DNA from 2 places in the Bacillus sp. XB1 genome. Region 2 is predicted to be linked to the other one. Evidence: riboswitches for the same ligand, from Rfam matches in the RefSeq annotation. Region 2 holds a riboswitch; the other holds the start of a gene.
What was found. A riboswitch is a leader RNA that binds a small molecule or an ion and turns the genes downstream of it on or off. The one in region 2 is predicted to bind magnesium.
Positions count from the first base shown of each region.

Region 1: it holds a riboswitch for magnesium, as region 2 does, so the genes downstream of both, mgtA (magnesium-translocating P-type ATPase) here and ACK1U5_RS10615 (P-type ATPase) in region 2, are expected to answer to the same signal.

Region 1 covers NZ_JBNRIL010000002.1:681,369-697,633, forward strand. Annotated here, with positions in the region: gene ACK1U5_RS18860 (aromatic acid exporter family protein) at 1-182, shown strand, start outside; gene ACK1U5_RS18865 (L,D-transpeptidase) at 199-759, shown strand; gene ACK1U5_RS18870 (DUF3894 domain-containing protein) at 826-1,065, shown strand; gene prli42 (stressosome-associated protein Prli42) at 1,138-1,230, opposite strand; gene ACK1U5_RS18880 (GNAT family N-acetyltransferase) at 1,420-1,965, shown strand; gene ACK1U5_RS18885 (tripeptidase T) at 2,093-3,211, shown strand; gene ACK1U5_RS18890 (DNA polymerase IV) at 3,707-4,945, shown strand; partial or broken gene ACK1U5_RS18895 (MgtC/SapB family protein) at 4,986-5,120, opposite strand; gene mgtA (magnesium-translocating P-type ATPase) at 5,194-7,899, opposite strand; M-box (ykoK) riboswitch at 8,231-8,398, opposite strand; gene ACK1U5_RS18905 (hypothetical protein) at 8,566-9,105, shown strand; gene ACK1U5_RS18910 (DUF3932 family protein) at 9,141-9,392, opposite strand; gene rnz (ribonuclease Z) at 9,582-10,505, shown strand; gene ACK1U5_RS18920 (hypothetical protein) at 11,062-11,346, shown strand; gene sdaAB (L-serine ammonia-lyase, iron-sulfur-dependent subunit beta) at 11,386-12,045, shown strand; gene sdaAA (L-serine ammonia-lyase, iron-sulfur-dependent, subunit alpha) at 12,064-12,942, shown strand; gene proI (pyrroline-5-carboxylate reductase ProI) at 12,989-13,828, opposite strand; gene ACK1U5_RS18940 (MBL fold metallo-hydrolase) at 13,994-14,947, shown strand; gene ACK1U5_RS18945 (SDR family NAD(P)-dependent oxidoreductase) at 14,957-15,751, shown strand; gene ACK1U5_RS18950 (YqzH family protein) at 15,780-15,968, opposite strand; gene argC (N-acetyl-gamma-glutamyl-phosphate reductase) at 16,193-16,265, shown strand, end outside.
Region 2 covers NZ_JBNRIL010000001.1:2,087,165-2,103,429, reverse strand. Annotated here, with positions in the region: gene ACK1U5_RS10670 (dynamin family protein) at 1-2,143, shown strand, start outside; gene ACK1U5_RS10665 (DUF3931 domain-containing protein) at 2,147-2,401, opposite strand; gene ACK1U5_RS10660 (GNAT family N-acetyltransferase) at 2,474-2,941, shown strand; gene ACK1U5_RS10655 (YpbS family protein) at 2,962-3,234, shown strand; gene ACK1U5_RS10650 (sulfurtransferase) at 3,237-4,070, shown strand; RNA gene ssrS (6S RNA) at 4,187-4,369, shown strand; RNA gene ssrS (6S RNA) at 4,391-4,574, shown strand; gene ACK1U5_RS10635 (hypothetical protein) at 4,629-5,078, opposite strand; gene ACK1U5_RS10630 (hypothetical protein) at 5,162-5,473, shown strand; gene ACK1U5_RS10625 (glutathionylspermidine synthase family protein) at 5,477-6,715, shown strand; gene ACK1U5_RS10620 (DUF350 domain-containing protein) at 6,708-7,094, shown strand; M-box (ykoK) riboswitch at 7,308-7,473, shown strand; gene ACK1U5_RS10615 (P-type ATPase) at 7,809-8,534, shown strand; gene ACK1U5_RS10610 (5'-3' exonuclease) at 8,667-9,533, shown strand; gene ACK1U5_RS10605 (FbpB family small basic protein) at 9,889-10,029, shown strand; gene ACK1U5_RS10600 (acyltransferase family protein) at 10,358-11,551, shown strand; gene ACK1U5_RS10595 (YveK family protein) at 11,552-12,295, shown strand; gene ACK1U5_RS10590 (CpsD/CapB family tyrosine-protein kinase) at 12,282-12,902, shown strand; gene ACK1U5_RS10585 (sugar transferase) at 12,921-13,559, shown strand; gene ACK1U5_RS10580 (oligosaccharide flippase family protein) at 13,616-15,052, shown strand; gene ACK1U5_RS10575 (O-antigen ligase family protein) at 15,056-16,265, shown strand, end outside; gene ACK1U5_RS10570 (glycosyltransferase family 2 protein) at 16,245-16,265, shown strand, end outside.

The DNA.
Region 1 (16,265 bases), on a different contig from region 2:
GCGTTATTTCCTTAAGGCAGCTTCAAGAAATGAGGGGATTATTTAGAGACATGCCATTGCCAGCTACACGCGAAGAATTTGAGATACGTGCGAAACTTGTTCAACTTGTGTATGAAATGGAACAATATTTACTCATTAAAAGTCGCTTTAAGGGAAAGGATAATATAAAAGAACTTATATAGAAGGTAGGAATTATCTATGCCGTATCTTCTCTCTATCATATTATGTCTTTCTTTATCGCCGATTTGGCCTCTTGGGGATAATCCACGTGCCGGAGATCCTTTTATTATTGTAAATAAAGCAACGAATAAATTAGCTTACATTGACGATGGAAAGATTCAAAAGGTTTTTCCAGTAGCGACAGGGAAAACGAATGAATTAACTCCAGAAGGAAATTTTGATGTTGTAATGAAAGCAAAGGATCCGTATTACATTGCGAAGGATATTCCAGGTGGATCGCCAAAAAATCCACTTGGGTCAAGGTGGATTGGATTTAATGCAAGAGGAACTGATGGAAGTAAATATGGAATACATGGAACAAACCAACCGAGTTCAATTGGAAAGTATATTTCACAAGGGTGTATAAGAATGAAGAAAAACGATGTGGAATATTTGTTTGATCGCATTCCAATTGGAACGAAAGTATGGATTGTGAAATCGAAAAAATCATTTCAGCAATTGGCAAAAGAAAAAGGAGCCGTTGCATATGAAAAAGCCAACGAAAAGGTTGGCTTTTTCTATTATAATAAGTTGTCTTGACATGTGTACATAACCGTGCGTTAATGAGAGTATAGAAAGATAAAATTAGATAAAGGGGTTGCTCATATGTACTTGAATCCAAAACTTTCGTATATGCAGTTTTTTATGGGATTTCTATTTGTTATTACATTCATATTGGCAACTTTTAATATATGTTCTTATCTTGTAGCGATTGTATGTATGGCATTACTTAATCTCACTTTTGTTATTGGGGCATTTCAGCAGAAACAATATACAAGTTTTGTAATAGCGCTTGTAATGTCATTTTCCTTTAGTATTGTAGCGATTGTGTTTTATATAAAATAAACCATCTCGATGTCGAGATGGTTTATTTTGTTATGTGTAAAAAGTAAAAAAAGGACGAACACATCGCCCTTTTTACCAAAACATACTCGCGCCAGCAAGTAATGTTGTTACAAGCATAGAAATTAGCATCACATAAACCATAACTTTTTGAGCTTTTTTATGCATCGTTATACCTCCTTGCAAATCAGTACAATTTCATTGTAACGAGAAATGAAATTATGGACAAGGGGAGAGTGAGGACAAAATTCGGGAGGGGATTGCAAAATATAACAGGAAATTTGAGAGTGTGTAGAGAATATAGTAAAAGGGTATATTGTTAATTTTTAGTTGGGCAAGCTGAAGAATGGAGATACGATGATGAAAATATACGAAACAGATCGTTTATACTTAAGGGAAATTGATGAGTCGTATGCTGAAACAGTTCTTCAATATTACGACAGAAATCGTGAATTTTTAAAAGCTTGGGAAGAGTATAGACCGGATGATTTTTTTACGCTAGATTATCAAAAGAAAAAGTTGCAAAAGGATAGAAAAGAGTTCGAAGAAGGGAAAATCATCAGACTATGGATTTTTAAAAAGGGTGATGATACGAAAATAATTGGGTGTATTTCATTTAATTTAATCGTTCGTGGCATTTATCAATCTTGTGTACTCAGTTATAAATTAGATAAAGCAGAGTTAAACAAAGGGTATACGACAGAAGCGCTTAGAAAAGCAATTCAAGTTGCTTTTGGGGAATTTCAGTTACATCGTATAGAAGCTCCGATTATGCCTCGTAATTTAGCATCTATACAAGTAGTAACGAAGATAGGTTTTCAATATGAAGGCGTGTCTAGGAAGATGTTAATGGTAAATGGCGTGTGGGAAGATCATATGCGCTGGGTATTGTTAAATGAGTAATAGAAAGCAGATGGTTATCTAGACATGTAAACCATCTGTTTTTTGTCTTGTATTTCGAAACTTTTGCGAAATTCTGTTATAATTAATAGTGTTACATACATAATGGTAGTGCAGGAGGCGCAGTCTTATGATTAATCAAGAACGTTTAGTAAATGAATTTATGGAATTAGTACAAGTAGATTCTGAAACGAAATTTGAAGCAGAAATCTGCAAAGTATTAACGAAGAAATTCACAGATTTAGGTGTAGAAGTATTTGAAGATGACACAATGGCTGTAACTGGTCATGGTGCAGGTAACTTAATTTGTACTTTACCAGCAACAAAAGATGGTGTTGATACAATTTACTTTACTTCTCATATGGATACAGTAGTTCCTGGTAATGGAATTAAGCCTTCTATTAAAGATGGATATATCGTATCAGATGGTACAACAATTTTAGGTGCGGATGATAAAGCTGGATTAGCATCAATGTTCGAAGCAATCCGTGTTTTAAAAGAGAAAAATATCCCTCATGGTAAAATTGAATTTATTATTACAGTCGGAGAAGAATCAGGTCTTGTTGGTGCAAAAGCATTAGACCGTGAGCGTATTACAGCGAAATATGGCTACGCATTAGATAGCGATGGAAAAGTTGGTGAAATCGTTGTTGCAGCTCCAACACAAGCGAAAGTGAACGCAATTATTCGCGGAAAAACAGCTCACGCTGGTGTAGCGCCGGAGAAAGGTGTATCTGCAATTACTATCGCAGCGAAAGCAATTGCGAAGATGCCACTTGGTCGCATTGACTCTGAAACGACTGCAAATATTGGACGTTTTGAAGGTGGTACACAAACGAATATCGTTTGCGATCATGTACAAATCTTTGCAGAAGCTCGTTCTTTAATCAATGAGAAAATGGAAGCACAAGTTGCGAAAATGAAAGAAGCATTTGAAACAACTGCAAAAGAAATGGGCGGGCATGCAGACGTTGAAGTAAACGTTATGTACCCAGGATTTAAATTTGCTGATGGCGATCACGTTGTAGAAGTTGCAAAACGTGCAGCTGAAAAAATTGGTCGTACACCTTCTCTTCACCAAAGTGGTGGCGGAAGTGATGCAAACGTAATTGCAGGACATGGTATCCCAACAGTTAACTTAGCAGTTGGTTATGAAGAAATTCATACAACAAACGAGAAGATTCCTGTTGAAGAATTAGCAAAAACAGCAGAATTAGTTGTTGCAATTATTGAAGAAGTAGCGAAGTAATGAAATAGAAAAAGCGTGTAAATCAATTGTGATTTACACGCTTTTTATTTTGATTCGATTGCTTTGACAAGACGTATAAGCCAATATAAGAAAACCTATGGAAGTATATACGTTGTTGCTACATGTACTAGACGAAGGAATAATCCTAACGTATTCATATTGAAAATCGGAAGTAGTAAATAATTAATTGCAATGATTAATATAACTACAAGGCATGTATAGTTGAGTTTATCCCGCTATTTGCCGGACAGTAAGCTCCCTACCTCAAAATTCTGCGAAAGTAAAGAAGTTAAGTGGGGGCCCTGCTGCCCGCAAAAACCCGATTGGTGAGGCTGATTAAAGTTTCACTTTATTAGTTGATCTCATCATAATCAGACCCTTTCACATATATATCCTCTTTATATCGATTATAAAAAAGAACAAGTAATTATTATAACTATTGTGCAAAATTTGATATAATGAAAGAACGAACGTTCTGATTAGGGAGTGAGTACTATGCGAGAAATGTATCCGAAAAATGGTCGTGTTATTTTACATGTAGATATGAATTGCTTTTTCGCATCTGTTGAAATTGCTCATGATCCATCATTACAAGGAAAGCCATTAGCGGTTGCTGGAAATGAAAAAGAGAGAAAAGGAATTATTATAACATGTAGTTATGAGGCGAGAGAATACGGAATACGTACGACGATGCCCCTTTGGGAAGCGAAAAGGTTATGCCCGCAATTAGTTGTAAGGCGTCCTAATTTCACATTATATCGCGAAGCTTCATTTCAAATGTTTCAAGTCCTTTCCCGTTTTACAGAAAAGATACAACCAGTCTCAATAGATGAAGGATATTTAGATATTACAGATTGCTACGCACTTGGTTCGCCTCTTGAAATAGCAAAGATGATTCAACAAGCACTATTAACAGAGTTGCAGCTTCCGTGTAGTATCGGAATTGCTCCAAATCTTTTCCTAGCAAAAACAGCTTCTGATATGAAAAAACCTCTCGGTATTACCGTACTTCGAAAACGTGATATTCCAGAAATGATTTGGACACTTCCAGTTGAAGCAATGCATGGGATTGGAGAAAAAACAGCTGAAAAATTAAATGAAATTCATATACATACAATTGAACAGTTAGCGAAGGGAGACGAGCATATCATTCGCGCTAAAATTGGGAAGCACGGTATTGATTTACAAAAGCGTGCAAAAGGTACGGATGATAGGGAAGTGGATCCGAGTCAAATGGGCCAACATAAAAGTGTCGGTAACTCGATGACTTTTTCAAAGGATATGGATGAAGAGAAAGAATTGCTTGATATGTTAGAACGTTTATCAAAATCAGTGAGTAAAAGATTACAAAAGCGAACCCTTGTCAGCTATAATATTCAAATTATGATTAAATACCATGATAGGCGAACAGTAACACGGAGTAAGCAATTGAAAAATGCAATTTGGGAAGAACGCGATATTTTTCAAGCAGCATCCCGTTTATGGAAGCAACATTGGGATGGTGATTCCGTTCGTTTACTAGGTGTTACAGCTACTGAAATAGAGTGGAAGACAGAATCGGTGAAACAATTAGATTTGTTTTCATTTGAAGAGGATGCGAAAAAAGAACCACTACTTGCTGTCATTGATCAAATTAATGATAAGTATGGAACACCGATTTTACAACGAGGTAGTCAACTACTACGTAAGCAAGAGAAGTCGTTTCAACAAAAGTTAGAAAATAAATTTATGTAGAAGGTGTCATGAAGTAGTAAAATCATGACACCTTTCCTATTATACAGGTACCAAGTGATACGAGAGCATTTGTCCGTAACCCAGCCATTCGGTGTCTCCATTGTCTTTCCATTCCAATGCAAGCTCCTACAATAATTGCGATAACTAATCTGAATACAATGTCGTACCATACCATCATGGTCACCTCCATATATAAATATGTGTTATGTTTTTTAGAATGAGCGGGGAATATCCACTCATTCTTATTTTTACAACCAGCTATGAAACTTTTTAATATAAAGCTTTTTTAGGAACTGTGTTAAAAAAGCGTAGCCTAATAGTATTCCTACTAACCAAGGGAAGTAGTTAAGTGGCAATGCTTGCAAACCAACGGCTGCACCAAGTGGTGAGAATGGAATATAAATCCCGATTGCCATAATAAGAGCGGTTAATAAAACGACTGGTGTTGATGCAGTGCTTTGAATAAATGGAATCTTTTGTGTTCTTATCATGTGAACAATTAAAGTTTGTGTTAACAATCCAACGACAAACCAACCGGACTGGAATAATGATTGCTCGCTCGGTGTATTTGCACCAAATACATTCCACATGACTACGTATGTGATAATATCAAATACGGAACTAATTGGGCCGATAGAAATAATGAAGCTTCGTAAGTTTGCAGTATCCCATTTTCGTGGTTTTTCTAGAAACTCTTTATCCATTTTGTCCCATGGAATAGAAAGTTGTGAAATATCATAAAGTAAGTTTTGAATTAAAAGATGAATGGCAAGCATCGGTAAAAAAGGAATGAAAGCACTTGCTACTAACACGCTAAACACATTACCGAAGTTAGAGCTAGCTGTCATCTTAATATATTTTAAAATATTTCCGAATGTAGTACGTCCTTCTAAAATACCTGCTTCTAATATAGTTAAACTTTTTTCGAGTAGAATAATATCGGAAGCTTCTTTCGCAATATCAGTAGCAGTATTAACAGATATTCCGACATCAGCTTCACGTAATGCTACAGCATCGTTAATGCCGTCTCCCATGTAACCTACAGTGTGTCCATTTCCTTGTAATGCGTGTATAATACGAGATTTTTGCATTGGATTAAGCTTCGCAAATACAGTCGTTTCTTCAGCAAGTTTTGCTAATGCTTTATCTGGTAAAGAATGAATCTCGTAACCGAGGATTGGTTCGCCGATATCTAATCCAACTTCTTTACAAACCTTTCTTGTAACAATTTCGTTATCGCCAGTTAAAATTTTCACTTGTACACCATGTTTTTGTAATGCTTGAATTGCAGCTGCTGCAGATGGTTTCGGTGGATCTAAAAAGCCGATATATCCACTGAGAATCATATCAGTTTCGTCTTTTACTGCGTACTCTGTATCATTTATTCTTCTATCTTTTTTATAAGCCACAGCAATAACTCGCATACCTTCACTATTTAGTGTCTCACTTAGTTTTTTGACATTTGAACGTATTTCCTCGGTGAGTGGAACGATTTTTTCATCCACTTCAGTGTAGTTACAAATTGATAAAATTTCTTCTACGGCACCTTTACAAACCATTGTATGTTCACCTGAAATATCCTTTACGATAACTGACATACGCCGGCGGGCGAAATCGAATGGAATTTCATCTAGCTTTTGAAAAGCTGATGGATTAAATTTATTGTTTTCCTCTGTATGCTTAATAACAGCTTTATCTATTAAATTTTTCAATCCAGTTTGATAGAAACTATTTAAATAGGCAAATTGCAAGACGCGATTGCATTCATTTCCCTTGGGATCTAAGTGACGAACAAGGACCACTTTATCTTCTGTTAAAGTTCCGGTTTTATCTGTACAAAGAATGTTCATAGCACCTAAGTTTTGAATAGAATTTAGCTGTTTTACAATTACTTTTTGTTTAGACATGTTAACGGCACCTTTAGCTAAATTAGCAGTTACAATCATTGGTAACATTTCAGGTGTAAGGCCAACAGCAACGGCAATAGCGAAGAAGAAAGCTTCTTGCCAATCTCCTTTTGTGAATCCATTAATGAGAAGGACAATAGGTGCCATAATAAGCATGAATGTAATTAAGAGCCAGCTTACTTTGTTTACACCTTTATCAAAGCTTGTTTCTACACGCTTTCCAATTACCTTATTTGCTAAAGAGCCGAAATACGTATCGGTACTTGTTGAGATGACAACAGCTTTTGCGCTGCCACTTACAATATTTGTTCCCATGAAACAAAGGTTTTCCATATCGAGTGGATTGTAATTTTTTTTCATGTTTTTCGGTAAGATATGCTTATTTTCTGTATGGTAGCAGTGTTCGTATTTTTCTACAGGAAGTGCTTCCCCTGTCAAAGAAGATTGATTAACAAATAAATCTTTAGCGGATACAACACGCACATCAGCTGGAACGATATCACCAGCTGAAAGGGAAATAATATCGCCAGGTACAAGTTCCTCAATTGGAATTTCTGTTGTGTAATTTCGGTTTAAATTCTTTACATTTTTTGTTTCATGTACAAATCCATTTATTCTAAATACGCTCGCAGTTGTTCGAACCATAGCTTTTAACTTATCGGCAGCTTTTTGAGAACGAAATTCTTGGGAGAACCGAATCGTTGCACTAAGTAGGACCATTACAGATACGACAATCGTTCCTTGCATATCATCTGTGAAAAAGGAGAGTGCTCCAAGAGCTAATAAAACGAAAATAAATGGATTTTTAAATGCCAATAGAAATTGAATGTACCACGGCGCCATTTTATTATGAGCTATTTCATTCGGACCATATAAAGAAAGTCTACGAGACGCTTCTTGTTTAGATAATCCATCTTGTGTTGTTTCTAAAAGTTTTAACGCAGAGCTTACATCTTGTGTTGCAACCTCCACTAATAATTCGTTATTTGTTTTCATGCTATCTTGCTCATAAGCATGCTTTGTTTCTTGTCTTTGTAAATTAAACATCGGTAGTTCCTCCTCTGTCATGAAGGAGGAAACAATCTGTTACCTAACTATTTGAAATGGTGAGGAACAGTTTCTTTCCTACCTACATGATGAAATATGAATGTAAAACGTATGGGTATCTGGGCCGAATCATCAATTGCCAACTGTTCCTCACCTCCGTACAATTTAGTAGTTTCTGAATATGCTATGTTTGTTTCATAGTAAGGTGCATATAGACGTAAAAAGACCTTTACTCAAAACGAGTAAAGGTCTGAATTCGCAGTTAAAAGAGTCCACAACAAAGACTGTTAGTAGATATAAATAAAAACAGTTTTTGTGTATGACAAAATACATGCACCTCTCCCTCGTTGAGTTTTAGCACTGTATAGCATAGGTACTGAAACCAGCTACGTTAAAAAAGGCCTTCATTCCGACCTTTCCTGTTGACCCATTGGCGTCTCTCGACATTTTTGGGCAGCAGCGTTTCTCTATACAGGAGCCTCACCTAACAGAGACCATATTCAATTACATGTTGATGTTAGCACTGTAAAATCTTAGTGTCAATATCTTTTTTATCTGTGTTTTTAAAATATTAAATGGATTTATAATAGATATATGGGATGAAATGCATGATATTGATTATAAATAATATGGAAAATAAATGTTTTTATAAAAGGGGAATTTGTAATGGTACCACAAAATTTTATTATAAATATTGAGAATCAAAAATGGTTGTTTAATGAGCAGGAAGATTTATGTTCTCATGGAGAAATATATTTAAATATGGCTGGAACGATTATTACGCAGGCAGGTATGGATGAGGAATGGGGAATAAGTGAATCAGCTTTAGCTTTGTTACGAACTTTAGATAAAGAATATATTTGTGATATTGAAAATGAAGAGGGGCTTATTTTGCACGGATGTGGCACTATGCTAATGTTAGGATGCCCAATTTCAATTCATTGGACTATAAACCATATAGGTAAAAACGTGATTTTAAAGGACTTTGTCAAAGTTATTTCTACTGATCAAAAGGCTATATACTATGAAGGACTTCATATAGAATTGAATGAAAATGAATATAGAAGACAAATTGTTTCTTTTGCACTACAAGCAAAAGAATTATTTAATAAATCAAGTGACAAGATAATTTTAGATGAGTTTGATCAAAGGATGTATACAAACTTTTGGACGGAATATGACGATTTACTAAATAAGTATAAATAAAAAAGCACTGTAACCAGTGCTTTTTTATTTATAGATTACGAGATTGTAGGGTTTTCAAAAATAACAATCTCTGAACTGTTTGTAGTTGAAACACGTTGGGCGTAATATGTTAAAGCTGAAGAAATATATGCTGGTAACGTATCATTTGTATGTGATGTTGTATATTCATGGATTAATTCCTTTAAAGTTGTCCATTCTAATTGTGCTGGGTGATCAGACACGAAAGAACTTACCCAGCGATCAAATGAAGATGAAAAATCAGTTTGTAAACGAAATACTTCTTTCATAATAAAACGCTCCCTTAAAATGTAGTATAATCATTTTACCATAAAACACGAACGATAGCTAAATTTTTTAAGTATAATGTTCGTGTTATATAGTTGTCTAGATGATTGGTTATGTAAATTCAATTTGCCATTTGAAATAACATTCCGTAAGATGAGAGATAGAGTATATTTAGAGCTGGAGGAAAGAAAGTGGAATTTGTATTTTTAGGAACTGGTGCAGGTGTTCCTTCAAAAGGAAGGAACGTTTCAGCAATTGCTTTACAATTGTTAGAAGAACGAGGACAAACTTGGTTATTTGATTGTGGCGAGGCCACGCAACATCAAATATTACATACATCTGTACGTCCGCGCCGCATTGAAAAAATATTTATTACGCATTTACATGGCGATCATATTTTTGGATTGCCTGGTTTATTAGGTAGCCGTTCATTTCAAGGAGGAACTACGCCTTTAACGGTGTATGGACCGAAAGGAATTAAACAATTTATTGAAGTGGCATTATCGGTAAGTACGACACATGTGAAATATCCACTTGAAGTTGTGGAGATAACAGAAGAAGGTACCGTATTTGAAGATAATGAATTTTATGTAGAAACGAAAAGATTGTCACACGGTATAGAATGTTTTGGATATCGTATTGTAGAGAAAGATATACAAGGTGCTCTTTTAGTTGATAAGTTGCTTGAGATGGGTGTGAAACCAGGTCCAATCTTTAAACGTTTAAAAGATGGTGAAGCAGTTGAATTAGAGGATGGCACGATATTAAATGGAAATGAGTTTATCGGCCCACCTCAAAAAGGAAGAATTATTACTATCTTAGGTGATACGCGATATTGCGAAGCGAGTAGGGAGCTTGCGCAAGATGCAGATGTACTTGTCCATGAAGCGACTTTCGCAGCAGAAGATGAGCAACAAGCGTATGATTATTTTCATTCTACATCTAAGCAAGCTGCGAGCATTGCACTTCAGGCAAATGCGAAGCGACTAATATTAACTCACATTAGTTCTCGCTATCAAGGAGATACATATAAGGAATTATTGAAAGAGGCTAGAGAGTTGTTTTCTAATACAGAAATAGCGACGGATTTGAAATCATTCCCAGTAGAAAAATGATAATTTTATAAAAAATGGTAACGGCGGGTTACCATTTTTTTATGTCTAAAAAAATTTAAAAATAAAACTGTTATTATTTTATACTTATACTTGGATGATACAGAAAATTAGGATGGTTTGAATATATAGGATAAAAATACGAAATAATGATTATTTAGAAAAACTGTTATATAAGTCAGATGACATACAAGTGATACAAATAGCAGAAATGGACTTTTATTCAGAACTTTTAAAATTCAACAAAAGTAAGCGTTTTATAAAAAACAAGCTATAATGAGGGCAGATTATAATTTATGATAAGTCACATGTATTTTAGTCATTATCGTAACAAGTGAAGTTGACTAAATCATGAGAGATTAACACGAGAATTATAATAGGAAAGATATTACTATTATTTGTCATAAGTCTTTTTCACTTTTTAGCTAAACGATATGATTAGCGAGTGTATCTATTGCAAGTTCCTTAGTAGAAGCTTTTTATTAATAAGGTGGTGGAGATTTAATTGGTACACCACTCTTTAAAAGAGTTCAGAACATCAGCAGGTAGTCTAGGCGGAATAGCGGGTGCAAATTTAGTTGCATTAGCAATGGTTATATCACTTGTTTATGCTATGCTTGCAATGGCTTCTGTGTTAAACTTTGGATTGCTACCAGACTTTATTGTGGATTATCTTATATCATTTTTTAATAAAAATAATACTAAGAATTTTATGTATTATGATAACTGGCATTATTTCAGGTTATATTGGATTACTTTTATTCAAAAACTATCCAATTCGTACAGCAGAACAAATTCGTGGTACAACTTGAAAAGCGACAGATGTAGCAGCTTAATAGAATAGTAGAATAAATTTTTTCATAGAGGTTTAGGGGGAGTTATGATGAAGTATCGCTCAGTATTTGATATTATCGGTCCAGTTATGATTGGACCATCAAGTTCACATACAGCAGGCGCGGCAAGAATGGGGCAAGTTGCTCGCCAGCTGTTTCGTCATGAACCAGAAAGAGTAAGCATTTCATTATATGGATCATTTGCAAAGACGTATCGTGGGCATGGTACGGATGTAGCGCTAATAGGTGGGATATTAGGATTTGAAACAGATGACTTACGTATTCCAGAGGCGCTAGAAATAGCAAAAGAGCGCGAAATTGAAGTAGAATTCATTGAAGAAGATGCCAATGCACCTCACCCAAATACAGCGAGAATTCGTTTGTATAAAGGTGAAGATGAAATTGAAGTTGTTGCTTGCTCAATTGGTGGCGGTAAAATTGAAGTTGTAGAATTAAACGGATTCGATCTTCAATTATCAGGCACGAGCCCAGCACTACTTATTGTAAATAACGATCGCTTCGGTGCTATTGCAGCGGTAGCTTCAATCCTTGCGAAACATGAGATTAACATTAGTACAATGAGTGTATCTCGTAAAGAAAAAGGAAGAAGAGCGCTTATGGTCATCGAAACAGATGAATTATTAGCAGATGAAGTAATTGAAGAAATAAAAGCGCAACAAAATATTTGTCAAGTAACTATTATGGAATAATTGCAGGGGGGACACACCATGTTTCGGAACGCAGCGGAACTAGTGGCGCAAGCTAAAGAACAAAATGTAAAAATCGCAGAAATTATGATTCAATGTGAAATGGAAACAAGAAGTATTTCACGTGAAGAAGTAATTGCTGGTATGGAAAAGAACTTAGTCGTGATGGAGCAAGCAGTAGAACGTGGTATTCGCGGCGTGAAATCACCAACTGGTTTAACTGGTGGAGATGCTGTAAAAGTTCAAGCGTATATGAAGAGTGGAAAAGGCTTATCTGGAGATACGATTTTGGATGCAGTAAGCAAAGCTGTTGCAACAAATGAAGTAAACGCAGCGATGGGAATTATTTGTGCAACACCAACAGCAGGGTCTGCTGGAACAGTGCCAGGTGTACTATTTGCACTAAGAGAAAAATTGCAGCCTACACGTGAAGAAATGATTGAATTCTTATTTACAGCAGGAGCTTTCGGTATGGTTGTTGCGAATAACGCTTGTATTTCTGGTGCGGCAGGAGGATGCCAAGCTGAAGTTGGTTCAGCAAGTGGAATGGCGGCTGCAGCTGCAGTTGAGATGGCTGGTGGAACACAAGATCAAGCAGCTACAGCGATGGCAATTTCATTAAAGAACATGCTTGGTTTAGTGTGTGATCCTGTTGCAGGACTTGTAGAAGTACCTTGTGTAAAACGTAATGCAGCAGGAGCTGCAAATGCGATGATCTCAGCAGATTTAGCATTAGCTGGTGTAACGAGTACAATTCCATGTGATGAAGTAATTGAGGCAATGTTTAGAATCGGACAAACGATGCCAGTAGCACTTCGTGAAACAGCAGAAGGTGGACTTGCAGCAACGCCGACTGGTCGTCGCCTGCAAGAAGAGATTTTTGGGAAGAACAATAACTAAGTGTAATTATAGAAAAAGGAGCTCAAATAAACTTGAGCTCCTTTTTCTATTTTTCTTTTGTTAGTTGTTCTAATGTTTTTCCAAGATTATGTGATCGTTTCGTTGCCTGTGTAATACAAGAAACAAGTGCTTGGTGAAATTTATGTTCTTGTAATACTTCAATACCTGCCTCGGTAGTTCCACCAGGAGAAGTAATTTCCTTTCGCAAAATAGAAGGATGTTTGTCACTTGCTTTTAACATTTCAGCAGCACCAATCATCGTTTGAAGAATAAGTGATTTTGCAACATCTTCTTTTAAACCAATTTTTGTTGCAGCTTCTTCCATAGCTTCCACTACGTAATAAATATAAGCAGGTCCACTTCCGGATAATGCAGTGACAGCATGCATATCTTCTTCCTCTACAACAGAGACGAGACCAATCGTTTCAAATAAAGATGTTGCAGTGCGAATATGTTCCGCTGTTGCATGTTTTGAAGGGGAGATAGCGGTAGCTGATTTTAAAATGGCTGCGGATGTATTTGGCATTGCACGAATAATTGGAACGTCTTTTTGAAGTAGTTTTCTAATTGAGTCAGTAGAAACACCTGCTAGTAATGAAATAATAAGCACGTTATTATTTATGTATTCTTTAAAAGGGGTAAGCGCCTCTGCAACATCCTTTGGTTTCATTGCTAGAAAAAGAATATTTGCATCAGTAAGCAATTCTTTTTTATTATGAGTACCTTTGACACCGTATTTTTTATGTAGCTCTTGTAATCTTGTCTCGTTAGAACGATTACTTACAGTAATTTGTTCACCTTTAACAACATTTGCATGTAACAAGCCACCAATAATAGCTTCGGCAATGGAGCCTGCACCGAGAAAGGAAATGTTTTGAATAGACATGATGTTCCTCCTTTAATTTTGGTTAGAAATTCTTATAAATGTACATACATTCGTTTTTTTATAGGAAACACCTCTTTTTATCTGAAAATAATGACAAATATATATAGAAGTTGTAAACTGAAGAAGTATTCATTTTTGAACCGGAAAGAGACAGGGGGGCTAAGCATGACGGCGATTCACCGAATGGAGATTCCTGTACCATTTGCAGTGGAAACTGTGAATGTGTTTTTAGTTGAGGGGGAGACATTAACATTAATTGATACAGGGACGAATACAGAAGAGGCAAGGAATGCGTTAGAAAGTCAATTAGGTGCATTAGGACATACGCTAGAAGATATTGAAACAGTAGTCATTACGCATCATCATGCAGATCATTGTGGACTTTTAAATATATTTTCTGAGAAGACGAATATTATTGGACATCCTTGGAATGAGCCTTGGATCACACAAAATCCAGAATTTTTAAAGCGGTATCATGAATTTTTTAGAGAGACGGCCTTACAGTTTGGTGTGCCAGCAGCATTTTTGAAAGACGAGTCGTTATTGACGACGAGGACACTTAAATATTCTTGTAATAGATCGTTAACGCATACTGTGAGAGAAGGAGATCGTATTGATTCTTTGCCTGGATTTATAGTACTTGAAACACCAGGTCATGCTTCTACTCATATTTCTTTATATAGAGAATCTGATGGAATATTAATTGGTGGAGATGCTCTCATCAGTCATATTTCTTCGAATCCAATACTAGAACCACCATATGAAGGGCAAACAGAACGGGCACGCCCATTACTACAATATAATCAAACATTACAGCGTTTAAGCGAAATGAATATTTCACGTATTTTATCAGGGCATGGGGAAGATGTTCTAAATGTGAAACAACTTATTGAAACGAGATTACAAAAGCAAGAAACACGTGCTTTTAAAGTGCTTGAGTTATTAAAGGAAAAACCAATGACAGCATTTGAAGTATGTGTAAAACTATTTCCGGTATTATATAAAGAACAATTACCACTTACTATTTCAGAAACGGTTGGACAATTGGACTATTTAGCATATAATCAACAAGTGATGATTGATGAGTCATCGCAACAATTGATTTATTATGCAAAGTAGGTGACAGCAATGACAGGACGTTTACAAAATAAAGTAATCGTCATTACAGGTGCTTCTAGTGGGATTGGTGAGCAAGTTGCAATGCAAGTTGCAGCACAGGGAGCGACTCCAGTATTAATGGCTCGAACAGAAGAGAAACTACAAGCGTTAGTAGACAAAATTAAAGAAACTTATAATACGCCTTGCTATTATTATGTATTAGATGTAAGTGAAGAGATGGAAGTACAGTCTGTTTTTTCAAAGGTATTACAAGAAGTGGGACGTATTGATATATTAGTAAACAATGCGGGATTTGGTATTTTTAAAACGTTTGAAGATGCGTCAATGGATGAAGTGAAAGATATGTTCCAAGTAAATGTATTTGGATTAGTAGCATGTACGAAAGCGGTACTACCTTATATGGTAAACAAGAACGAAGGACATATTATTAATATTGCTTCCCTTGCCGGAAAAATTGCAACTCCGAAATCAAGTGCGTATGCAGCAACGAAACATGCTGTATTAGGATTTACGAATAGTTTACGCATGGAATTAGCGAATACAGATATTTATGTTACAGCAATTAATCCAGGTCCGATAGATACAAACTTTTTTGAAATAGCGGATCAATCTGGTACATATGTAAAGAATATGGGACGTTACATGTTAAAACCAACATACGTAGCAGAACAAATCGTAAAGTCGATGCACACGAAAAAACGTGAAGTAAACTTACCGAAGTGGATGGGAATTGGCCCGAAACTTTATGCTTTATTCCCAGGTTTATTTGAACGTGTAGCAGGTAAATCATTAAGTAAAAAATAGGAGATTTCCACATGGAAATCTCCTATTTTTATTGTTTTCCAGTCACATAATCATAAACAATATCCTCAATCTCCTCGTATAAATCAATTTCAATATTTGAATGAGTCACCGTTTGAATATGTTTCACTAGCATTTCCTGATCTTCTTTTGATATTGGACTGCATTGATATTGCTGAAAACTTTTTATAATCATTTTCTCAATTAATTTTTCGTTCATATTTTTTCCCGCCTGTATGTACGTATGTATTGTTTTATTGTACTTGAAGTGAAATAAAAAAACTACCATGCACTATTTTTGTATAAAAATTCGGTTGTGTATATTGTTTTTCTAGTAAAATTAAGTTTTTTAAGTTTGTAAAATTTATAAATATTTAATTGACTCTATAAATATACAATATTATAATCATACTTAATTTAAAGAATCGATTTGAGGAGGAACTTATGAAAGTCGCAATTATTGGAGCCACTGGATATGGGGGCATTGAGTTAATTCGTTTATTAGAACAACATCCAT
Region 2 (16,265 bases):
GGCGAAAGAAACACAATTACAATACAATAACAATTTGGCGGCATATGAAGACTATTTACGAAATGTTTGGCACGATCATGTTGCTACGCCTGAAGGTTTGCAAATAGATGAGATATTGCAAAGGGAAAAGCAAATTGTTAGTGAGAAATTTACACTACAAGAGCAGAAAATCGTAAATGATAACGTAGCGATTCATGAAGAAGAGCTGAAAGGAACGGCGGCTTTAAATATTCAGCGGATATTAGAGAAAGTGAAAAAAGCTGAAACGATATTAGAGCCATTGCCAGCGCTGAAACATGTACAGCAAGAGGTAATAGAGAAAAGAAGACGTGTAGAAACAAAACAATTTACAGTAGCGTTATTCGGGGCATTTAGTGCTGGAAAATCATCATTTGCCAATGCCTTACTCGGTGAGAAAGTACTTCCTGTATCACCAAACCCGACGACGGCAACGATTAATCAAATTTTGCCGGTTACAGAGGAAAAACCACATGGAACAGTAATTGTTCAGTTTAAATCAAAGCAAGCGTTATTAGAAGATATGAAAGCTGTTTATAAGCTGTTTCATTATGAGATTGCTACGTTAGATGAAGCGTTAGCACAAATTGATAAAGTTATGAAATATCCTTCACCAACTGGGAAGCAAAAAACAACATTTAGCTTTTTACGAGCGGTACAAAAAGGGTATGATGCAGTTTCTACTTATTTAGGAGAACAAGTACAAGTTACATTAGAAGAGTTCTCTGATTATGTAGCGAATGAAGAGAAATCATGCTTCGTTGAGTATATGGAACTTTATTATGATTGTGCTTTAACAAGGCAGGGAGTAGCGCTTGTAGACACACCTGGAGCGGATTCTATCAATGCTCGCCATACGGATGTTGCATTTCAGTATATTAAAAACGCAGATGCTATTTTATTTGTAACATATTATAACCATGTATTCTCTCGTGCTGACCGTGAATTTTTAATTCAGCTTGGTCGTGTAAAGGATACTTTTGCCCTTGATAAAATGTTCTTCTTAATTAATGCTGCGGATTTAGCAGAGTCTGAAGAAGAACTTGAAATGGTAAAAGGTTATATCGCAGATCAGCTACTGCAATACGGTATTAGAAATCCGCGTTTATTTGCAATTTCAAGTTTATGTGCGCTTGAAGAGAAACAAGGAAAGAATGTTGAAAAAGAGAAGTATGGTATTTTACAAAACTCTGGGATTACTAAGTTTGAGGAATCATTTACGTCCTTTATGATGAGAGATTTAATGCTTGTTTCTGTGCATGCTCTATATGGTGCGTTGCAAGGGGCAGATCAGCTTTTAGTAAACATGATAAAGGGTGCAAAGCAGGGGAATGAAGAGAAAGAGAAGCAAACGAAAAAATATGAAGCAGAGCGTGATCAACTACTTCATATCATTTCTTCATATAGTGTACTTGCTGAAGAACAGGCGATGCAAAATGAAGTGAAAGAGTTGCTTTATTACGTGCAACAGCGTCTATTCCTCCGCTATAATGATGTGTTTACTGAATTTATTAATCCGGCATCACTTCGAACGGATGGAAATGTGAAAACACAATTGCAACAGTGTGTTATGGAATTAGTAGCATTTATTCAGCATGATTTATTACAAGAAATGCGTGCGACATCATTACGCCTTGAAAAATGGATAGACGAAGCGATGAAGCGTGCAAAGGATGAAATTGTAGTAAACTGTAAAGTAGAAAATGAATCAATTTCTATGAATGGAACAGTGGAGTATGAATACAAAGATATTACACATAAAGAACCGTTCCCTTCAGTTGAAATAAAAGATTTCAAAAAAGCACTGGCACATTTTAAAAATGAGAAAAGCTTTTTTGAAAAGAATGACAAGGCTTTTATGCAAGAAGACGCTAAATCTGTATTAGAACCGCTCGTATCAAACTATGTAGCTGATGAAAAACATTTATTTGTTCATCATTATAAGCAAGAGTGGGATATGAAGTGGAATTTATTCGAAAAAGTGATGCAGCAAGATGTGATGAACTATTATGAAAGTATATTGTTTGCATTGGCTGAAACGATCGATGTATCTCTATATGAACAAAGTAAAGAACAATTGCAAAAGCAGTTAGTAGAGATTGAAAAAGAAATTTATGTTATATAGTCGTTATGAGAAAAAGATTCGTTCAATTTTCTTTTGAAGTACAGTATCTAAAGATTTTACAAATCCAGCAAATTCATCGGTAGAAATCATATGAGTAAGAACGAGTCGTCTGCCATCTGGTGTTTCACCGCATAAGACGAATGAAGAAAATTCATATGTTTTGTTTTCAACTACTAATTTTGGATAGGAATACGTGTCGCTTTTCTTCTTCTTTCCATCAATAGAGATGACGTTGCATTTTTTCTCATTGTTGTCCATGGTGAATCCCTCCTTTCTATTATTTATGGTAGACAAGGAGGGTTTAGAACAATAGAGAAGGGGGAATTTTTTATGTCTGTTGTAATAGAACGTATTTCAAAAGAGGCTATACCGAAGGCTTTATTGTTACTTGCTGATCCAAGTGAACGGCAAATAGCTACGTATGTACAAAGAGGATTAACATACGTAGCTAAGCAGGGGGGGAGCGTTATCGGTGTATATGTTCTTTTGGAAACAAGGCCAAAGACGATGGAAATCATGAATATTGCGGTTGCAGAGCATTTGCAAGGAAAAGGGATTGGGAAGAAGCTATTAAGGCATGCTGTAGAAACTGCTAAAGGATATGGTATGTCAAAACTTGAAGTTGGTACAGGCAATTCTAGTGTTTCACAACTTGCTTTATATCAAAAATGTGGATTTCGTATTTTTTCTATTGATTTTGATTACTTTTCGAAGCATTATGAAGAAGAGATTATTGAAAATGGAATTGTATGTCGTGATATGATCCGGCTTGCAATGGAATTGAATAAAAACGTATAACTATTTAGGGGGAAGAGAAGATGGAAGTACATAAAGCAATTACAGCACATTCTCGTAAACAAAATGAAAGTGTAAAAGCATGTTTACAATTAGATGCACAGCGTGAAGCAGCTATTGAAGCTGCCGTATCTCTTGCGTCAAATGGGAAAGAATTTTCGGTTGATGTAATTAATGTTGTAACGAAGCAGATTAATGATCTTGCAAAAAATGGTGTTACCTTGCAGCGTAAATATGTTACAGAAGAAATGGTTATGGAGTATGTAAGTCGTTTGAAAGAGAAAGAAGGTCGTTAAAGATGATAGTTACAGTCGAATGGTTACGTGAGCATATAGAAGATGAGAATGTCCGTATAATCGATTGTCGTTTTGATTTAGCGAATCCTAATTGGGGTAGAGAAAAGTATGAAGAAGGACATATTCCTCATGCGTTATATTTTGATTTGAATTTAGATTTATCAAGTCCTATAGCAGAACATGGTGGCCGCCATCCTTTACCAAATATTGAGGAGTTTGCAGACAAGCTTTCGAAGGCTGGTATTGATGAACATACGACAGTAATTGCGTATGACAGTCAAGCCGGTGCAAATGCTGCTCGTTTATGGTGGTTATGTAACTATGTAGGACATGAGAAAGTATATATATTAGATGGTGGTTTCCAGGCTTGGAAAGAGAATGGACTACCGACAACAGCGGAAATTCCTGTTGCTATACGAAAAACATTCAAAGCTAATATACAAGATCATATGCTTGTAACGATGGAAACGGTCAGAGAGAATATCCGTGCAGGTGCGGATGTTACATTAATTGATTCAAGAGAGCCGAAACGTTATGCTGGTGTAGAGGAACTTGTCGATCATAAAGCAGGACATATTCCAACAGCAGTAAACCATTTTTGGAAGGATGGAATGTTGCAATCAGGACAATTTAAGAATAAAGCTGAGCAACAAGAACGATTCCAAAACCTGTCGAAAGATAAGGAAACCATTGTATATTGTGGTTCTGGTGTTACAGCGTGTCCAAACATCCTTGCATTAAAATTAGCTGGATTCCAAAATGTGAAATTGTATGCAGGTAGCTGGAGTGATTGGATTTCTTATCCAGAAAATCAAATTGCAAAAGAAGAAGATTAATCACTTGCATGCAAAAATAATTTGTATTAAAATAAGGTCACAAGCAAGAGATTGCTCGAAAAACTTTGTATTTTACACATTGGAAACAATGTGATAATATAACGACAAGTAAATAATACATCCTGCGGTGTGCGTAACTTATTTATGTCTAAAACCGATGTTAGTTATACGGAAGCTCAATATTTAGCGACCATCATCAAGCCTTCCTTGTGGAGGAAGATGTACGGTAACTGTGAGGGCATCCACCTGCGAGTAGCGGGTTTTTGGACATTTACGAGGAGCGGCACGTGCGGGGGTCTTATTTCAACTAACCTTATATAAAATTCCTACGGTGTACGTAGCTTATGCATGTCTTAAACCAATAAGTTTAATATGGAAGTTCAATATTTAAATGTAGCTAACATGCCATCTTTTTAAGAAGGAAGTTACAAACATTTGTGAGGGCATCCACCTGTGAGAGCAGGTTTATGGACATCTAGAGAGAACGGCATATGTGGGGCTATATAAAAACCTTACGTTTTATACGTAAGGTTTTTTTGTTGCATAGATATATTAATATTATCTTGATTCACCTGTGAAGTTTCCGTAATAAATGTAGCACTTTCTGTCTTCATCAATCTCTCTTGAATCCAAGGAGAATTCCATAGACATGCCGTCTCGCTGAATATATATAATATCTGAATGAAGAGATGGTAAAATTTCTTCGTAGTTCCATACATCTTGACTATCTACTAAGCTTGAACTCGTTTCACTTAGTTCTCTAATTTCAAAACCGATGTGGGAGTATGTAGGGTCTGAAGGGTCATTGGCGAAAACTTCTTTTTGAATATAAATAACTGCTGTTCCGTCTGGATCAACCGAAGTTGCAGTAACAACATAAGTATTTTTCTCTTTAATAAAATATTCACAAGTCATGCGTGCGATAATTTCAGAATTAGAAATATTGGCGTAGTTCCATAAAGCAGGATACCCTTTCGTTTCATCATTAAGTCGATATTCTAAGCGCATTTAATCCCTCTTCTTCCTTTTTCTTCTACTTTATCATGCCATCCTATATAATAGGAATAGAATTTAAAAAGGGGAGTGCGAAGGTGACAAAAACGAAATGGTTAGTAGGTGGTGTCGTAACGTCTTTAATGACTGGCACTTTATTTGGTTGCGCACAAGATCTTCCCCCAAAACCGAATGATAATAGTTGTTCTGATTGGGATTGGGATGATGAACTTGGGGTATGGCAGTGTGATGATAGTAGTTCAGGTTATCGTGGGCATTATTTCTATGGTGGGCGATACTATCAAAATAAGTCCACTTTTAAAAATTCATCGGCGTTTAAATCGTATCAATCGTCTGCTGAATTTAAAGGTGGAATTGGAAGCGGTTCAAAGGGAGGATTTGGGGGCTAAAATATGTCGCAATACATAAGGGATCGAAAAGAATTTTATTTAAAATATCCGAATTTTTGGTCGGATTTATATGAATGTGAGTATAGTTTGTTTCATGTTTTTTCTATAACAAATCAGACTTTGGACCAATTACACTTAGCGACTGAACGAATGGGGAAAATATTTTTTAAGACTGCTAGACTGCTGCGTAATTTAAGTGACGAACAGCTTCTAGATCTTGGCTTTCCATCCGCGAGTTTATCATTCATTAGAATGAAAGGGCTTTATCCTGAATCTGTAATTTCGCGATTTGATTTTGCTGTAACAGAGGATAACAAAATTAAAATGCTTGAGTTTAATAGTGATACACCAACTTTTATTGTGGAATGTTTTCAAATGAATGGAAAAGTTTGTGAAAATCTAGGCTATGATGATCCAAACTCAGATCAAGAACGATTGCTATCTTCTGGTGTTACGAAAGCTGTAATGGAAGCGACAAAGGAATTAGACAATCCAAATGTTGTTTTTACAGCACATCATGAACATATCGAGGATTGGAATACGACTATGTATTTGAGTCAGCTATGCCATGTTGAAAATAAAGTAGTGCCAATGTCAGAACTTAGAATTACAAAAGATGCTCTAGTTGATAAAGATGGGGCGAAGATTGATGTTTTATATCGCCAAACATATCCGATAGAAGATTTAATTGAGGATCAAGATCCTGAAACAGGAGATTTGGTAGGTGTGGAACTGCTGCAACTTGTAAAAGCCGGAAAGCTTTTTATAATAAATCCTTTGTCAGCATTTTTACTTCAGCCAAAATCGATTCAGTGTCTTATTTGGGGGTTAGCAGAAGAAGAGGTCTTTTATACAAACGAGGAACAACAGTGGATTAAAGAATATATGTTACCTACATATTTAGAACCAGATTTATTTTTAGGAAAAGGTTCTTTCGTTCAAAAACCTTCATTTGGTAGAGAAGGAGATACAATTACGATTCGCGATAAGGATGAAAATATTATGCTTCAAAATGCACATCAAACGTATAAAACTGCACTGCCGATATTTCAAAAGTATACAGAACTGCCAGTCGTATCCTTGGAAACAGAAAAGGGGATGGAGAAACTGTCCTATGTGTTTGGTTCTTTTTTAATTGCTGGAAAAGCGAGTAGTATCGGTATTCGCGCGGGAGAAAAGATTACAGGAAATGAATCGTACTATTTACCGGTAGGTATAAAAAGGAGGAGGAAAAATGATTAATTTTTTATTATATTTAGCAGTAACACTTGGACTTTTATGTATTGGTCTGTTCTTGATGGAAGTGACAACGAAAGTTAAGGAATTTAAGTTAATGGCTCAAGGGAATAAGGCGGTAAGCTATGTGCTTGGAGGGCGATTACTTGGGTTAGCTATCGTTTTATATTCGACAGCAGCTAATTCAATTTCACTTCTTGATATGATTTCGTGGGGAGCAGTTGGGATTTTGGCTCAAATTATCGTCTTTTATTTAGCTGAGTGGCTTACACCACGCTTTAATATAAACAAAAGTCTCGAAGAAGATAATCAAGCAGTCGGTCTTTTTCTTATGTTTTTATCGCTTTCAATTGGGATTGTAATCGCTGGTTGTATAACTTATTAAAAACTTTACGTTTAAACGTAAAGTTTTTTATTTTATCCCGCTATTTGCCGGGCAGCCCGATTGGTGAGGGCTAATAATCAGTGGCGGATGAACAAAACCCCCACTGATTAAAGTTTCACTTTATATACGTTAGTTTGCCATACCATTTGAAAAAATTGTAGGCTACGGTTGACATCTATTTTAAATAAGAGTAACATTTTCAATGTAATGAAAATAAGTCTCTGTTAGGTGAGGCTCCTGTATAGAGAAATGCTACTGCCCAAAAATGTCGAGAGACGCCAATGGGTCAACAGGAATGATCGAATTAAGGTTTTTCTTAACGTAGCTGGTAATGTACCTATGCTATACAGTGCTAAAACTCGGTGAGGGAGAGGTCCGTAGATTTCTAATTATATTAGAAATCGTTTATTTGTGTATGTAATGGCCGCTACTCTCTTAAGGGTAGGGGTCTTTTTTGTTACCAAGCTATGAGTAATTTCATATTATAAACTATAAAATTAAACGAGGAGGTGAGGAGCATGTCAAATTCTGACTCGGTTCCGTTACCCATATACTTCAAATCAAAAATATATGATGTAGGCAGGAAACGATTTGTTCCTCCCTCTATATTTATCACAATATAGCGTTTATAAAGCGCGAGACACTTTCACAGTAAAGTGGATAAATTGAGAAACAAAGCGTTTCTTCCTATGTTGTAAAGGAGGAGACGATAATATGTTATATGCAAACAAAACTGTGGGTAACACGTCATATAAACTAAGTAAAAAATCAATAAAAGAACAAACAATGCTCCAAAAAAATAAAGATTTATTAATTGAAATTGCAACAAGAGATGTAAAATCTGTATTTGCATATTTTAAAACAACAAGAGACGGACTATCAATGAAAGAGGCACAAAAACGTATTCAAGTATATGGCCGAAATGAACTAACTTCAAAAAGAGCACTTCTTGCAGAAGTAATGATGAAGCTAGGTGGCATGATTCCAGGTTTTTCAAAACAACGTGTGTGTGATGAATTACAACGTGAAACGATTACTGTATCTAGAGTAGAATGTTCTAGTAGTACAGGGCTAAATAGTGAACTGAAAATGATGGAGATACCTGTGCAAGAACTTGTACCTGGAGATATGATTTTTCTTTCGGCTGGAGATGCTGTGCCAGCTGATGTACGTATTATTTATGCAGATGATTTATTAGTGAATGAGTCTGTGTTAACGGGAAACGAAGCGAATATAGAGAAGTTTGAGAGCTGCTATCACCTTGAACGTAAACGGTTTATTCCATTAAAACGGATGAAAGATTATAATCCACTTGAGCTTGAAAATGTATGTTTTAAAGGTTCGCATATTGTTAGTGGAAATGCAAAAGCTATCGTTGTTTCTACTGGAAAAAATACGTATTCAGGCATCTTGCATACTTGTTGTAGTAGAACGTCTTAATGTGTTAATGATGCTAAATATACAAAAACAATGTATAATAGACAAAGTTGAGCAAAAACGTAGAATGGTAATCTATTTATATAACCTTACGTGATAACGTAAGGTTATTATTTTTTTAATAGGAGAGGAATTATGAAAAAAGTATTATTAGTTGATGGTATGGCACTATTATTTCGTGCTTTTTACGCAACAAGTGTCTACGGACAATTTATGAAACGACAAGATGGAACCCCTACGAACGGGATTCATGGTTATATGAAACATTTATTAACAGCTACGCAAGCGATCGAACCAACACATATCGTTACATGCTGGGATATGGGAAGTACGACATTTAGAACAGAATCGTTCTCGAATTATAAAGCAAATCGTGCAGCGCCACCAGAAGAATTAATTCCTCAATTTGATTTAGTGCAAGAAATGACTGCAAAATTATCCATTCCAGTTATCGGTATGAAAGGCTACGAAGCCGATGATTGTATCGGTACGCTTGCAAAACAATATTGCAATGAAGCTGAAGTTTATATTTTAACAGGTGATACGGATTTACTTCAACTTGTTGATAAGAGCGTTACAGTCATGCTTCTGCGTAAAGGAATTGGAAATTACGAATATTACACACCGGAGAAAATCATGGAAGAAAAAGGTGTAGAGCCGTGGCAAATCGTCCATGCAAAAGCTTTCATGGGAGATACAAGTGATAATTATCCAGGGGTAAAAGGTATCGGTGAAAAAACAGCGTATAAGCTTATTCAAGAGCACGGAACAGTATCCGCTGTACTAGAAAATGTAGAATCATTAACAAAAGCGCAGCGTACGAAGATTGAAAGTGATTTAGAGAACTTAAATATTTCGTTACAATTAGCCCAAATTCACTGTGAAGTTCCAATTTCATGTTCACTAGAAGAAGGATTACACACAATGGATGAAGAAAAACTTAGATTTGTTTGTGAAGAAATGAATTGGGGAAGACCTGAAATATTAATAAATATGCTATAAATAGTTTGGGAAGAGGGATGTTGCATAAGTCGAACTTTGACTTGGTGACACCTTTTTTTTGTTTTTGTAAACAGTATTATAATAAATAAAATTATGTCGAACTCAATTTTAAATATATAAATATTTCGACAAGATATAATGATAAAAGTTGATGAAAATAATAACTTTTATCATGAAGTGAATTAATTTCAACATAGTTTTAGATAATCATTTTTTCGTGTTCACAAAGTTGTCAGAAAATAAACGAGATTTTCATATGAAGTTCAAATAGAATTCACAACAATCAATTATTATAAGAACACACAGATAATTCTTTATCTTTTATATAAACCATCCCCCAAGGAGGACAATGAAAATGAGAAAAAAAGTGAGAAAATCTTTTAAACAATTATTAATTGAAAATAAACAATCACTATTAAATAATAAAGAAAATATGAAAGAAATTGAAGAGAGAATTGAGAAACGACATGTAGCATATAGTGGTGCCAGTAATTAAATAAAATAAAAAAGATAGCCTATGTAGGCTATCTTTTTTATTTTATATTGAAAAAACGCTATTCAGCTCTTTAATTTTGTAAATATGCAAGATATTTTTATAGCGTTTTTCTATCAATATTACTCATTTTTCGAGGTTGAAATTGGTATATACCAATTTTTGAGATTTTCTATTCAAAATATTACAAAAAATGTTACAATACACTCAAATTTATACTATAAAATCATTTTAATATGAAAAATTGGAATGAAAAGAAAGGAGAGGAATATGAATAAAGATGTCGCTTTGAAATGATTATTATCATTTCATTAGGAGTTGATGTAAAAAGATGAAAAGATACGAAGAATTGGACTCTATAAGAGGGATTTCTTCATTAGTAGTAATGATTGGTCATCATTTAATGATTTTTTCAGCATTTCAAAATTACAGTTATGAAGATAATAAACCATTTGTTGTGTATCTATTAAAAGAAACGCCTGCTCGTCTAATTTTTAGTAGTGGTAACGAATCAGTTATTATCTTTTTTGTTTTGAGCGGATTTGTTTTGTATGAATCTATTCAAAAAAACTATAGTAGCTATGGGTCATACCTTTTAAAACGTATATGCAGAATATATATTCCTTATATTGTGGCAATAATTATAGCTATTGTATGCCAGATTACAATTAGTGAATATGGTATTTCTTATTTAAGTGAATGGTTTAATCGCTCATGGACGATTGAAAGTTCTTCAAGCTTAATCGCACAACATATTTTATTGGTTGGGAAATATAATACAGATGCATATAACGGTGTGATTTGGTCACTTGTCCATGAAATGCGAATATCAATAATTTTCCCGTTAATTTTGATGATTTGCTTACGAAAAACGTTAAGGTGTTCATTACTATTATTGTTTAGTTTTAGTATATGTTCTGTCGTAATATTATTTTTGTTTCGCTCGGGCTTAACATTAACAAGCTATGCATTAACATTGCATTACACAGTACTGTTTTTACTAGGAGCACTAGTTGCGAAGTATAAAAATAATTTAATAGTTTTTTATAGTAATTGTACTAAAAACACGAAAATTGCATGGTTTTTATTTGCGATTTTACTTTTTATGTATGAAGGGCTTATAGGAGAAATTAAAGTGCTCAATAATTTTATATTTCGAGACTACGTAGTGGCGATAAGTGCATGTTTATTTGTCATATTAAGTTTGTCAATATCAACTTTGTCGTCCTTGCTACATAATAAATATTTGTTATATTTGGGGAAGATTTCTTACAGTCTTTATTTATACCATATTATATCGTTGTTTTCCCTTATATACATGCTCCATGAAATATTACCGTTGCCTATTATTTTAATTTTTTCACTTGTTTTTTCGTTTATACTTGCAATGCTTTCGTATGTATATGTAGAAAAATTTGCATTCGGAGTCGGAAAGTATGTAACAAAACAAGTGGATAGAAGAGAGAAAGGGTTATCTGTAAAGAGTGAATTGCAGGATGTTATTCAGAAAAGGGCGGTGAAATAATTGAAGCAAGAAATGAGTATAAAAGATTTTCAACAATTACTGAAAAGAAGATTCGTAACGATTATTTTAACGATGTGTTGTTTAACCGCTTCTTTAGTTCTTATCTCTATGTATGTTTTAAAGCCGTCATATCAATATTCAACGCAAATTCTTGTTGGGAATTTAGATGAGTTTAATAAGGAAAATTCAACAAATAAAACACAAGAAAATAAGCAACTAGTAACATCGTATGTTGATATTTTAAAAAGCCCATTAATTATTTCAACAGTCAAAAAAACTTTGAAATTAGAGCAATCAAGTTATGAATTAGCACAAAAAATCTCGGTTGTGAATACGGACAACTCACAAATTGTAACTGTTACAGTAAAAGATTCCAATCCGAAAATCGTGAAAGACATTGTAAAGACATTGGCAGAGCAATCACAAAAAAGCTTTCAACAGTACACAAATGTACAAGGGGTGAAAGTATTAACTGATCCTGAGTTACAGGAACAGGCTGAAAAATTGTTTCCGAAATTTCAACTGATCATTCCTATTTCTTTAATTGTTAGTTTTTTTGTTGGGATAGGTTTAGCTGTATTTCGAGATTATTTTGATGAACGTATATACACGGAACAGGATTTAGAGAAAATAACAACAGTCTCTGTTATTGGTCACATAAATATGGAACCAAATAGAAAAAAGAAACCTACAGAGGTTGATAAAAAATCATCTATATATCGAGGTGAACATGTCGATGTTTAGGACAAAGAAACAGCTGCCATTCGATCTGCATGATGATCTGATGAAAGAGCAGTTTTATACGGTGTATCACGAGTTGAAAAAATCTGGAAAACAACTGTTCACAGTTAGTTCAACGAAGGACAGAGGTGTTGTTGCCTCGCTTATAGTAAATATGGGTCTAGTGTTTGCTGAAATGAAGAAAAAGGTGTTACTTATTGATGTGAATTTTTCTGACCCAAAATTACATGTATTATTACAAAGTGATCACATGATAACAGTAAACGATATAATAAGCTCTTCCCCCTGTAATTATGAATCTTTTTCTAGTAATTTGTCTAAATACTTAGATTGTATTCCTGCAAAAAAAACAGTACACACAGGGACGCCCTTAGTTGCTATGGATGAATTTGATAATGCAATTGCTAAGTGGAAAGAAGATTTTGATTACATTTTCTTTTATTCTTCTGAAGTATTTGATCTTCCTGCTACGCACATTATTGCCGGGAAATGCGATGGAGTAGTCTTAGCAGTTAAAAAGCGAAAAGATTCACTACGTACAGTGCAAAAAGTAATAGCGAATATAAATAGAAAAGAATGTGAATTAATAGGGATAATTTTATATTCTTGAATGTGGGGGTAACGATCCATGATTCGTGAAACAAATCAAGCCAAGTTGTATACGATTCCAGCTCAAGAAAAGCCTAGCATATTGAATCGAAGTGTAAAACGCTTGTTTGATATTATATTTTCAATCATATTGTTACTATTAACGATACCAATTATGTTGTTCTTTTGTATTATGATTACTTTAGAAACATCAGGGGCTCCAATTTACTTTCAAGAACGTTTAGGTATAAACGGGAAGAAGTTTAATGTATTTAAATTAAGATCGATGGTAAAGGATGCTGAAATAAATGGCCCACAATGGGCAAACGAACATGATCCAAGAATTACAAAAGTTGGATTGTTTATAAGGAAAACGAGAATTGATGAATTACCGCAACTTTTAAATATTTTAAGAGGAGATATGTCTTTTGTAGGTCCTAGACCAGAGAGAGAGTTTTTTTATAATGAATTTGATGCGTATATTCCAGAATTTAAGGAACGTTTAATGGTAAAACCAGGATTAACCGGATGGGCACAAATAAATGGAGGGTATAATCTTGATCCAAAGGAAAAGTTGAGGCTGGATATGGAGTATATTGAAATGAAAACGATTCGGATGGACATCCGTATTTTATGTAAAACCGTTTTAATTGTATTGAACGGTAACGGTGCAAGATAAATATAAAGGTAAACAAACAACATATGTAAGTAGGTTACTTGCAAAGGAGAACTTGTATGGGTAGATCTATTCTAAACAATATTATCCATCTATTTTATAGTACGATTTTAGCTAACCTTCTTCAGGCCGTCAGTTTAATTGTTTTAGCAAACTTTTTTAACGCACAACATTATGGGATGTTTAGTGTTGCCATAGCAGTGACGTTTGTTATGTTATTTTTTACAGACTTAGGACTTAGTAATACGTTTCTTCGAGAAGGGGCAAAGGATGGAGCAGATTTAGAGAAGATTTTATCATCGTATATAAAAATAAGGATGATTCTACTTATTCTTATTTCTATAATCGGTTATATTGTTATTCATTATATGTATGCGGATAAAAATTTAATTTATATGATGATAAACGTAATGTTTTTCATGTTAATAGGATTAACTTGGCAAAACATAGGAATTGCCTATTTTCAACTGACGGAACGTATGAAGTATATAGCGCTCATAAAAGTTGTATCAGCATCAGTTGTCATTATAATTACATGTTTTTGTATTTTCGGAGAGTTACCGGTGTATGTAACGGCTCGCTTATATGCTTTTGGGTATATGATCGGCGGTTTATTCAGTATATATATCATGAGAAGAAAGACGAAAATGAATATGAAAGTCGTAATTCATAAAGCGTTATTTTGGCAATTAACTCCCTTTATTATAAGCGGTTTTTTAATAATGAGTACGCCACAATTAGCGCCTATCTTGCTTAACTATACATTGCCATTAAGTATGGTAGGTGTTTTTGCAGTGGCGTACCGGATGCCGGCAGCTTTATATCAAGTACCAGGGGTAATTGCAGGTGCATTTTTTCCAGTGCTTTTTAAGCATTATAACCAGAATAATATAGAAGAGCATACGAAATTAAATTTGCTTCAAATTAAATCAATGGCGATTGTAGGAATATGTATGACAATCGGTTTATATCATTTAGCACCATACTTTATTTCTATATTTTTTCATGAAGAATGGAGCGATGCAGTAGAACCACTCCAAATATTATCATTTCTTATTGTGCTACAAAGTTTAAATATTGCCATTGCTGACGGTTTAACGACGAGTGGATGTCAAAATAAGAGGACTGTTGTGCAGTGTGTAGCATTGGTGATAGGTGGGGTTATGCTTTATAGCTTTAGTAGTCTTGGTGGAGTGATAGGAGCGGCATACGCTATGGTTTTATTTGAAATCGTCGCTTTAGTGGGATACATAGCGGTAAGTGTAGTGAAGAAAAAAATTGTATTCCAAATTGTAATACCGTATACAATTTATTTTGGTGTAACCTTTATTGGAGTGCAATATATATTGCATACATATCATTTAATTGCGCTTGTTCTTAATATATTAATCGTAGTAGCTGCCATATTCCTATATGATTATGAGCTGAAAAAACTTCTTCTTTCTTTTATAAGAAAAATACGCAAAAAGGATTATATTACGAAACAGGGGATATAGCCTATGGAAAATAATATGAAAGTATCGATGGGATGGATTATTCTTCTAATATTATTTGTTATGTTAAGTAAATACAATTTATATATTGGATTTTCATTGAAGATATATATGATTTTTTTAGTCATATATTTTTGTTTAACAATTAAAAACTTTCATATTCAAAAGTTATATTTTCATGAAGTTGTATTTTTACTGTTTTATTTCATTTATTGTTTAAGTGGAATTCTTTCTATGTATTTAAATGCTAGTATTCGTATGATTTTTGGCGTGCTACTCGTTTTAGGATGCTATTTTATAATGAGGAATTTATTGGGGAATACTGAAATAGTGGTACTTGAATCATCTATTGCTTATGTAGGAGTAGTATTTAATGTTGTAAGTCTAATACTATATATAATTGGTTTACAATACTTTAGTTTATACGGTGGAGAAGAGAGAGAAATTTTTGCTGGGTTATTAGTGGATAGAGGATATCCACGATTAATTGGATTGCTAGATGATCCTAACATTTTTATTTTTTATAATACAATATTTTTTATGTACTATATGACGAATTTACAAAATATTACTAACATCTTAGGATTGATTTTATGTGTTACGACAAGTCTATTAACCTTTTCAAGGGGCGGTATATTAGCGCTTGTACTTGTCGTTTTTGTATATATATGTATGTCTAGTTTCGCCAAAAAAATAAAAATAATTATGAGTTTAGTATTGTTTAGTGTAGTTATTTTTAGTTTATCGAATAGTGTAATGGGGGGCCAATTAGATGATATATTAAATAAACGAATTTCTGATTTTTCCCATGATAATGGAAGTGGTAGATTTACATTATGGGAAGCTGCTTTTAAATATTATTTATCCAATCCATATATTGGAATCGGTGCTTTTAACTTTTCGAATTATTATGAGTATCAATTTAATGAAAAATTATATGTACACAATACATTTTTAGAAATTTTGTCTGAATCGGGTACAATTGGTTTTCTTCTATATAGCGCGTTTTTATTCATATTAATGTTCAAGCTAGCGCAGCATACTTTGTTTCGTGAAAAACCATATCTTCTATTGACTATGATTGCATTTTTATTTCAGATGATGTCATTGTCACTCATTATTAACGAAGCGTTCTTTTTATTTTTAGCAGTTGTTGTGAAGTATATTTCAATATATGAAGGAAGGGGAAAGATAGATGGTAAAATGTCTATCAGCA